4 regions of the Zhihengliuella alba genome follow, and region 4 is predicted to be linked to each of the others. Evidence: riboswitches for the same ligand, from Rfam matches in the RefSeq annotation. Region 4 holds a riboswitch; each other region holds the start of a gene.

Region 1 (2,173 bases), on a different contig from region 4:
GGACCAGGTAGACCGGCCGTCCGTGGACGAGCCCGCGGACCGTGTGCTGCACCAGCGGGCGCAGGCGCTCCGGGACGCGCAGTCGCAGGATGTCGCCGTGGACCGGCCTCAGCCGCAGGTCCAGCCCGGCGGGCAGGCCCGCCACGGCCGAAGCCCCGAGACCGGCGGCCAGCACCGTCTCGTCCGCCTCGACTCGCTCGGCGGAGCGCAGTTCGGCGCACCTCAGCTCCGCGCCCGTGACCCGCTCGGGGTCCGCCGGGTCGGTGTGCAGGAGTTCCACGGCGGTCGCCGCCACCGTGCGCACGTGCGGCAGGGCGGCCAGCGCCGCCCGCAGCGAGGCCACCATGGCGCGCGGGTCGATCTGGTGGTCGCCCGGGGCCACCTGGGCGCTGGTGAGGCCGGGGCTGAGGAGCGGCTCCCGCCGTCGGGCCTCGCGGGTGCCGAGGTGCTCCACCTCGAGGCCGTTGGCGCGCTGGGCGGCGGCGAGGTCGGCGAGCGCGGCGCGGTCGGCGGAGTCGAGGCCGACCACCATCGTGGGGGTCCGCCGGTAGGCGGGATCGGTGCCGCCGGCCGCCGCGAGGTCGCGGACGAATCCCGGATAGGCGGCGGCGGACACCAGCGTCAGCTGGAGCAGGTCCTGCTCCTGGTAGTGGAACTCGCTCACCGGAGCCAGCATGCCCGCGGCGGCGAAGCTCGCCCCGCCGCCGGGATCCGGATCGGCGAGCGTGACGGGGTGGCCGCGCCGCGCGAGCTCCCACGCGGTCGACAGGCCGACGACGCCCCCGCCGAGCACGAGGGCGCGCGCGGCGGCGCCGGGCGATGGCGCGTACAGGTTCATGAGGAGTCCTCCCTACGCCGGTCTCAACCGGATCAGGTTCTTACGGTCGGCGCCGAACGCCCTCTCAGCCCGTGGCCGGGCTCCCGTGGAGTCTCCAGTCTATGGCGTACGGCACACCGGCAAAATCGGGGCGCCCGTGTTGCGTCCGCCGTCGTGCGCGCCGCCGCCGTCGTGCTCGCCGGCGTCGCGGGACCACCAGCGGCGCTTACGCGCCACGATCGCCGTGTAGGCGAGGGTCAGCCCCACGGAGACGACCACGGCGAGCGGCTCGATCTCCGTGGCGTTCAGATCCGCGAGCCCGAACGCCCCGAGCGCGAAGACCGTGCAGTTACCGACGACGTGCAGGCCGATGGCCGCCTCGAGCCCGCCGGTGCGCCAGGTCAGCCAGCCGGCGGCGAGGGCGAAGACCAGGATGTCCGTCTGCCCGGCCCAGTCGTAGGCGTGGCCCAGCACGAACAACGGCGCCGGCAGCAGGATCGCCCAGGCCGGGTGCCGCAGCCAGGAGCCGATGGCCTGCATCAGCAGGCCCCTGAACGCGTACTCCTCGGCCGCCGCCTGGAACGGCACCACGAGGACGGCGATGAGCAGCAGCCACAGGCCCTGCCCGGTGAGCAGGGGCCCGCCGTCGAGCACGCCGCCGGGCAGTCCCTCGGGCGCCTCGCCGGGCGGAGCCACCAGCAGTCCCACCGTGTTGACCACGGCGTGGAGGACGACGGCGACGGCCGCGCACCGGGCGAGCAGCCCCCAGCGGAGGCGCCCGACGACCGACGAGACGGAGCCAGCCGGCCTCCACCCGCCGACGCGCACGCCCAGCAGGACCGCCGGCAGTCCCGCCGCGAGCATCAGCAGCATGACCAGGGCGGTGGCCGGATCGTGCAGGTCGCCCGGCCCGGCCGCCGTCAGCGCCTCGTCCAGCGAGACCCCGAGCCCCGGGGCGGCCAGCGAGACGAGGACAGCCGCGACGCCGAGGACCAGCACGATCGCGCACCAGACGCCGAGCGTCGTGACGAGGGCCAGGAGGGGCCGCCACCAACGGTAGGACCGGTACCGGCGGGCCAGCCGATGGAAGGGCAGCGGGGTGTTCATGCGCTCTGCGGCGCTCAGGCGAGCCGTCATGGAACCAGCCTGGGCCGGTGGCGGCCGCGGCGGTATCGGCCGCGCGTCCCCTCTTGCCTGCCGGAGGGATGAGGCAGGTTCATCCTCTTGGACGACACCGGGAGGCGGATGCGGTCCCTACGCTGGGGGCATGGGAATGAGGACCAGCGGTTCGGCCTGGCGCACCGCCGCGACCGTGCTGGCATCGGCGCTGGTCGGGGTGCTGGCGTTCGTCGTGGC
Region 2 (2,173 bases), on a different contig from region 4:
CAGGCCGATCCGCTCGGTCGCCCGCGCGAGGGCGGCGAGGGTGGTGATGGGCTCCAGGAACCAGCGCGGGCCGCGGTCGATGCCGTCCAGGCCCACGGACTGGCCGTCGGCGAGGAAGATCGCGTCGAGGCCGCCGCGCTCGGCCGTGCGGGCCAGTTCCTCCCAGTAGGCGATGTCGCCCAGCCGGTCCACGCTCGAGTCGGGCGCTCGCCAGGCGGCGGCGTGGTGCCCGCAGCCGAAGGCGAAGAGGTTCAGGTGGATGCTCGGGCGGACGGCGGCGTCGTCCCCCATCAGTTGTTCACCAGTCCGCCGTCAACCACCAGGTTCTGCCCGGTGGCGGCCCGGGACCACGGCGACGCGAAGAAGAGGACGGTGTCGGCGAACTCCTCCGGCGTGGTGACGGAGCCCAGCGGGGTCCCCGCCGCGATCGCGTCGAACACCGCCTCCGGGGTCGCGGCGCTGGCGTCCGTGGTGCGCAGCAGGCCGCCGCTGACCATGTTGACCCGGACCCCGCGCGGGCCCAGATCGGCGGCGAAGGTGCGCGTCAGCGACAGCAGGGCGGCCTTCGCGGCCGTGTAGTCGTGATACGGGACCACGGGGTTCTGGAAGAGGTTGGTCCCGATGTTGACCACACGGCCGGAGCCGAGGGCGTCGAAGTCGGACAGAGCGGCCTGCACCACGTTCACGGCGCCCTGGACGGCGCCGGAGAACTGGTCGGCGAAGGCGTCGAAGCCGATCTCGTGCGCGCGGGCGCGTGCGTCGCCGTTGAAGGAGAAGTCGACCAGGGCGTTGTTGACCACCGTGGCGACGGGAGCGCCGAAGGCCTCGCGGCCGCGTGCGACGAGCGCGTCGACCTGGGCGCGGTCCCGCACGTCGGCCCGGACGACCACCGCCCGGCCGGGGTGCGCGGCCGCGATCTCCTCGGCCGCGTCCCGGCTGGAGTGGTAGCCCACGACGACGCGGGCACCGTGGCGGAGGAACGCCTCGGTGATGCTCCGGCCGAGCCCGCGGGCCCCGCCGGTGACGACGACGGTCTGCTCCGCGATCGGCGGCGCGGCCGTGGTGGCCGGGGTGCCTGTGGTGGAGGCGTCCCCGCGGTCTGCGGTGCCGGCTTCGGTGGTCGTCATGTGCGTGCCCTTCTGCTGGTGGCGAGGGCGCGTGCGGACGCTCGGCGGCGCCGCCCTGGCGTCGCGCGCCGGGCGACCCGCGGAGGATCGCTGCAGACATCCCTACGCCAGTGCTAACTGGATCAGGTTCGACGGGTTCTCTCTCAGCCACCGCTGGTGGCGCCCCGAGTCATTGCATGAGGACCGTACCACGGCCGCTGGTCCGCCGAGGCGCGGATCACGACGGCGACGCCTGCGTGACGCTCAGGCCTCCGTGACCGTGCCGGCCTCGACGCGCCAGTGCCGGTCCGTCCGCACGGTCGCGAGCATGCGGCGGTCATGGGTGACCAGCAGCAGGGTCCCGTCGTAGCTCTCGAGCGCCTGCTCGAGCTGCTCGATCGCCGGCAGGTCCAGGTGATTGGTGGGCTCGTCGAGCACCAGCAGGTTGACGCCCTGCGCCTGCAGCACGGCCAGGCCGGCCCGGGTCCGCTCCCCCGGCGACAGCTCCCCGGCGGGACGGTTCACGTGCTCGGCCTTGAGCCCGAACTTCGCCAGCAGCGTGCGGACCTCGCCGGACGCCATCTCCGGCAGCACGCGCTCGAACGCGGCGGCCAGCGGCTCGGGCCCGGCCAGCAGCGAGCGCGCCTGGTCGATCTCGCCGATCTGCACGCTCGGGCCGAGGCTCGCGGTCCCCTCGTCGGGACGGCGGCGGCCCAGCAGCGTGCGCAGCAGCGTGGACTTGCCGGCACCGTTGGGACCGGTGATGCCGATCCGCTCCCCCGCGTTGACCTGCAGCGACACCGGGCCGAGGGTGAACTCGCCCTGCCGGACCACGGCACCGCTGAGCGTGGAGACGACCGAGCTCGAGCGCGGCGCCGCACCGATCGTGAAGGCCAGCTGCCACTCCTTCCGCGGCTCCTCGACCTCCTCCAGCCGGGCGATCCGGCTCTCCATCTGCCGTACCTTCTGCGCCTGCTTCTCGCTGGACTCGGTGGACGCCTTCCGCTTGATCTTGTCGTTGTCCGGCGACTTCTTCATCGCGTTCCGCACGCCCTGGCTGGACCACT
Region 3 (2,173 bases), on a different contig from region 4:
GACAGGAGGACGTCTCATGATGCTGACCGCTGCCGCGTGGACCGCGGGGATCCTGCTGAGCCTGGCCGCCGTGCTCGTCATCATCCGGCTGATGCGCGGACCGTCCATCCTGGACCGCGCGATCGCCATGGACGTGCTGCTGGCGATCATCATGGCCGCGCTCTGCGTGGACATGGCCGTGAACGGGCACCTCAACCACATGGCTTTCGTGGTGGTCGCCTGCGTGGTCGGCTTCATCGGCACGGTGACCATCTCGCGCTACGTGACGGACCGGAGGAACACCTGATGCCCGACGCCAGCCTCTGGGTCACCCTCCGCGACGCGACGACGGCGGTCTTCCTCGTCGTCGGAGCCCTCATGTCGCTCGCCGCGGCCGTCGGCATGCTGCGCTTCCCCGACCTCATGTCCCGCATGCATGCGGCGACGAAGCCGCAGGTCCTCGGGCTGCTCCTGATGCTGGCCGCCGTCGCCCTCCAGATCGGATCGTGGAGCGCCGTGCCGGTGCTGGTCCTGGCGTGGCTGCTGCAGCTGGTCACCGCGCCGGTCAGCGCCCACATGGTCGGCCGGGCGGGGTATCGCACCAAGCACCTCCGCCGCTCGATGCTCGTCAACGACGACCTCGGCGACGTCGTCGAGCACGCCGCCGGGCGGGAACGCGACCGGGCCGCGCATCACCACGGGGGCGCGCTGCACGACCAGGCCGCGCCGGACGACCGGGAGTCCGGCCCGGAACGCGAAAGCGCGGCCGACGACAGTCGACCGCGCTAACGGCACCGGGAGGCGCCGGGGGCTCGTGGGCCCCGCCGGGAGGAAGGTCTCAGACCTCGTCCGCGGTGCGGCGCAGGTACGCGATGGCACCGTCGGTCCCGCGCTTGGTGAGGACCTGGATCACCGCAGTGACCACCGACGACGCGATGGCGAAGCCGAGCGCCTGGCGCAACGAGGCCTCGGCCACGGCCTCCTTGTCGCCGGGGCGAGGTGCGGGCTGCCCCGTGGCCTTGCGCCAGAGCCCGTCGAGGAGCTTGGAACCGGCGATGCCGGCTGCGACGGACACCAACGCGCCGAGCGCTTTCAGGATCAGTTTCATGCGGGCGACTCCCGTATCTCTTGCTGGCGACCTGCGATTACCAACTCAGCATAACGCGGCGCTAAACTTAGCCTCACCAGATACGACAGGGGAGCGTTCGCCGTCGTCAGCGCCGGGAGACCGGCCGACGGCAGAACGCTGAGAGTGCGCACAGACGCAGACCCTCGAACCTGCTCCGGCTAGTACCGGCGAAGGGAGTCGAGCTCTTGGGGTGCCCAGCGGCACCCTCCCCTCCTTGACCTCAAGGAGGAAGAACATGGCAACACCGATCAATTCCACGGCCGGGCCCGCCGCCAAGGCGCCCAAGGCCGCGTGGCGCGTCGTCGACATCGTGGTGGCGTCCGTCATCGCCGTCGTCTCCGGCGTGATCTTCTGGGCCTGGAACATGTCCTACGCAGGGCTCGACTTCCTGTGGGCGGCGTTCCCGCCGTCGTCCGGCATCGTCATGGGCATGTGGCTGTTCCCCGGCGTGCTCGGCGCGCTGATCATCCGCAAGCCCGGCGCGGCCCTGTACTGCGAGCTGCTCGCCGCCGTCATCTCCGCCTTCATGGGCTCCCAGTGGGGCTTGACCGTCCTGATGTCCGGGCTGCTGCAGGGACTCGGGGCCGAGGCCGTGTTCGCCTCCCTGCGCTACCGCCGCTGGGGGCTGCCCGCGGCGATGGTGGCCGGAGCGGGCATGGCCGTCTTCGGCACGGTCAACGACCTCTTCATCTCCAACTGGTACCCGATGTACACGCTGCCGATGAAGTTCGCCCACATGGGCTTCGCCGTGCTCTCCGGCCTCCTGATCGCCGGGCTCCTCTCCTGGATCGCCACCCGCGCGATCGCCCGGACGGGGGCGCTCTCCTCGCTGGCCTCGCGGAGGGCGGCGCAGGAACCGGTCGCCGGCTAGGGCATGGCGATGAGTCCAGAAGTGACGAGCCCGCAGAGGCTCAGTACAGAGGACGGACGCGAGGACGCGGACGGAAGGATCGCGAGCCAGTGCGGGGATGCTCCACAGTTCGGTGGCGCGCCGCACCGGGACGGGACCGCGGGCGCCGAGGTCGTCGCGTCCGACTGGGGCTGGCGGCATGCGGGCCGGGAGCG
Region 4 (2,173 bases):
GCGCGTCCGGGTCGAGCCGCGCGTCCGGGGCGGACCGCGCGTGCGTGCCGATCCGCTCGTGGGCCCCGATCCTCACGCCCGTCGCGGGGACGGCCGGCCCGGCGGCGGCAGCTCCGGGGGAGGACGCTGCCGGGGCTTCGTGGGTGCGGCGCTCCGGATCGCCGGCGGAGGGCGCCTCCGCCGGCGCCTCCGTGATGCGTGCATCGGCCAGGTCCTCCGGCCGGAGGGCGGCCAGCGCGTCCAGGAACGCCACCTGGAAGCTGCCGGTGCCCGCGGCGCCGACGGCGGCCCGCTCGGCGGCCGCCGAGTAGAACGCGTGCGCGGCCACGGTGGCCGCGAGCACGGAGGAGCCCGCAGCGTCGGGCCGGACCGCCGCCGTCGTGCTGCCGACGAGACCGGCGACCAGCGCGCCGAGGGCGCATCCGCCGCCGGTGACCCGGGTGAGCAGCTCGCTGCCGCCGGCGACGCGGACCACGGTGGCCCCGTCGGTGACGACGTCCTCCGGGCCGGACACCGCCACCACCGCGCCGGTGCTGCGGGCCAGGGCGACGGCCGCGCCGGTGGCGGAGTCGACGTCGTCCGTCGCGTCCACGCCGCGACCGCCGGTGCCCGTGCCCGCCAGGGCCAGGACCTCGGAGGCATTCCCGCGGATCACGGAGGGGGAGAACTGGAGGAGCTCGCGGGCGAACTCCGTGCGCAGTTCCAGCGGACCGGCCGCCACCGGGTCCAGCACCCACGGGGTGCCGGCGCCGTGGGCGGCGCGCACGGCCTCGAGCATGCCGTCGCGCTGGCGGTCCATCGGCGTGCCCAGGTTGATCAGCACGCCGGAGGCCAGGGCGGCGAACGGACCGGCCTCGCCGGGGACGTCCACCATGGCCGGTGCGGCGCCCGCGGCGAGCAGCACGTTGGCGGTGAAGTTGGTGACCACCGAGTTGGTGGCGCACTGGACCAGCGGGCTCGCCGCGCGGAACGCCGCGAGGTGCTCCGTGGACCGGTGTGCCCAGTCGCGGGCGGCGCCGGCGGGCGCAGTGGTGGTGGATTCAGACGTATTTTGTGGCGCCATGGACTCCATGAAGCGACATCCCTCCGCTAGTACTAGCTAGATCAGGTGCATGCGGGTGTGATCTCAGTCCTCTGGGGACACCCCGTGCCGTGGGAGCCAGCCTACGCCGCGGCGTGTGCGCCGTCATATCCGGAGCCGTCACATCCGGCGGGGGCGTCTGGGCGGTGTCCCACCGGCCGAGCTGCGAGGTCGCGTTCCAGCACGTTCGACGCCGCGAGGTCGCGTTCCGGCACGTTCGGTCCCGCGAGGTCGCGTTCCGGCACGTTCGATCCCGCGAGGTCGCGTTCTGGCACCTCACCCGGCCGATATGGGTGCTGAAGTGCGATCTCGCGGAGCCCGGGGTGCTGATGCGCGATCTCGCGGACCCCCGGGTGCTGCACCGGCACCTCGCGGCCCCGGCAGCGAGTAGCTTGGAGGAAGCCACGTCCCGCCACCGAAGGAGCGCCCATGAGCACCGCAGACCGTCCCGTCGCCCTCGTCACCGGAGCCACCCGCGGGATCGGCCGCGCCGTCGCCCTCGAGCTCGGGCCCACGCACCACGTCCTGGTCGGCGGCCGCGACGCCGATGCCATCGACGCGCTGGTGCGCGAGCTCCCGTCGGCCGAGCCGTGGGTCGCCGACCTCGAGCACCCGCCCTACGCCGCGCTGCCGGCCCGCCTGGACGTCCTGGTCCACTCTGCCGGGGTGGAGGACGGGAACACGGTGGAGACGACGTCGTACGAGACCTGGGAGCGGGTCTTCCGCCTGAACGTCTTCGCCGTGGCGGAGCTGACCCGGCAGGCGCTGCCGGCCCTGCGCGCCGCCGGCGGCCTGGTGGTCGCGGTGAACAGCGGCTCCGGGTTCAACGCGTCGCCGAAATCCAGCACCTACGCGGCGTCCAAGTTCGCGCTGCGGGCCTTCACCGATGCGCTGCGGGAGGAGGAGCGCGGCCACGGCGTGCGCGTGTCCAGCGTGCACCCGGGACGCGTGGACACCGACATGCAGCACGGCCTGGTCGAGAAGCTGGGCGAGGAGTACGACGCCGCCTACTACCTCGCGCCCGAGGACGTCGCGGCGGCCGTGCGCGCCGCCGTCGAGATGCCCGCGCGGGGAACCCTCGAGACGGTCTCC

Evidence for each region. A riboswitch is a leader RNA that binds a small molecule or an ion and turns the genes downstream of it on or off. The one in region 4 is predicted to bind thiamine pyrophosphate.
Region 1: linked by a shared signal. The riboswitch ahead of thiO (glycine oxidase ThiO) and the one ahead of thiM (hydroxyethylthiazole kinase) in region 4 are both predicted to bind thiamine pyrophosphate.
Region 2: linked by a shared signal. The riboswitch ahead of ABD784_RS03955 (3-oxoacyl-ACP reductase) and the one ahead of thiM (hydroxyethylthiazole kinase) in region 4 are both predicted to bind thiamine pyrophosphate.
Region 3: linked by a shared signal. The riboswitch ahead of ABD784_RS08500 (ECF transporter S component) and the one ahead of thiM (hydroxyethylthiazole kinase) in region 4 are both predicted to bind thiamine pyrophosphate.

The regions. Positions count from the first base shown of each region.
Region 1 covers NZ_BAABCJ010000006.1:129,845-132,017, forward strand. The annotation lists gene thiO (glycine oxidase ThiO) at 1-838, opposite strand, end outside; TPP riboswitch at 831-935, opposite strand; gene ABD784_RS12155 (CPBP family intramembrane glutamic endopeptidase) at 938-1,954, opposite strand; gene ABD784_RS12160 (sensor histidine kinase) at 2,085-2,173, shown strand, end outside.
Region 2 covers NZ_BAABCJ010000001.1:890,079-892,251, forward strand. The annotation lists gene ABD784_RS03950 (LLM class flavin-dependent oxidoreductase) at 1-291, opposite strand, end outside; gene ABD784_RS03955 (3-oxoacyl-ACP reductase) at 291-1,127, opposite strand; TPP riboswitch at 1,210-1,304, opposite strand; gene ABD784_RS03960 (ABC-F family ATP-binding cassette domain-containing protein) at 1,371-2,173, opposite strand, start outside.
Region 3 covers NZ_BAABCJ010000002.1:611,745-613,917, reverse strand. The annotation lists gene ABD784_RS08520 (Na+/H+ antiporter subunit E) at 1-20, shown strand, start outside; gene ABD784_RS08515 (monovalent cation/H+ antiporter complex subunit F) at 17-286, shown strand; gene mnhG (monovalent cation/H(+) antiporter subunit G) at 286-768, shown strand; gene ABD784_RS08505 (DUF4235 domain-containing protein) at 818-1,087, opposite strand; TPP riboswitch at 1,165-1,301, shown strand; gene ABD784_RS08500 (ECF transporter S component) at 1,344-1,979, shown strand; gene ABD784_RS08495 (ATP-binding cassette domain-containing protein) at 1,989-2,173, shown strand, end outside.
Region 4 covers NZ_BAABCJ010000005.1:69,601-71,773, reverse strand. The annotation lists gene thiE (thiamine phosphate synthase) at 1-76, opposite strand, end outside; partial or broken gene thiM (hydroxyethylthiazole kinase) at 200-1,063, opposite strand; TPP riboswitch at 1,065-1,158, opposite strand; gene ABD784_RS09900 (SDR family oxidoreductase) at 1,511-2,173, shown strand, end outside.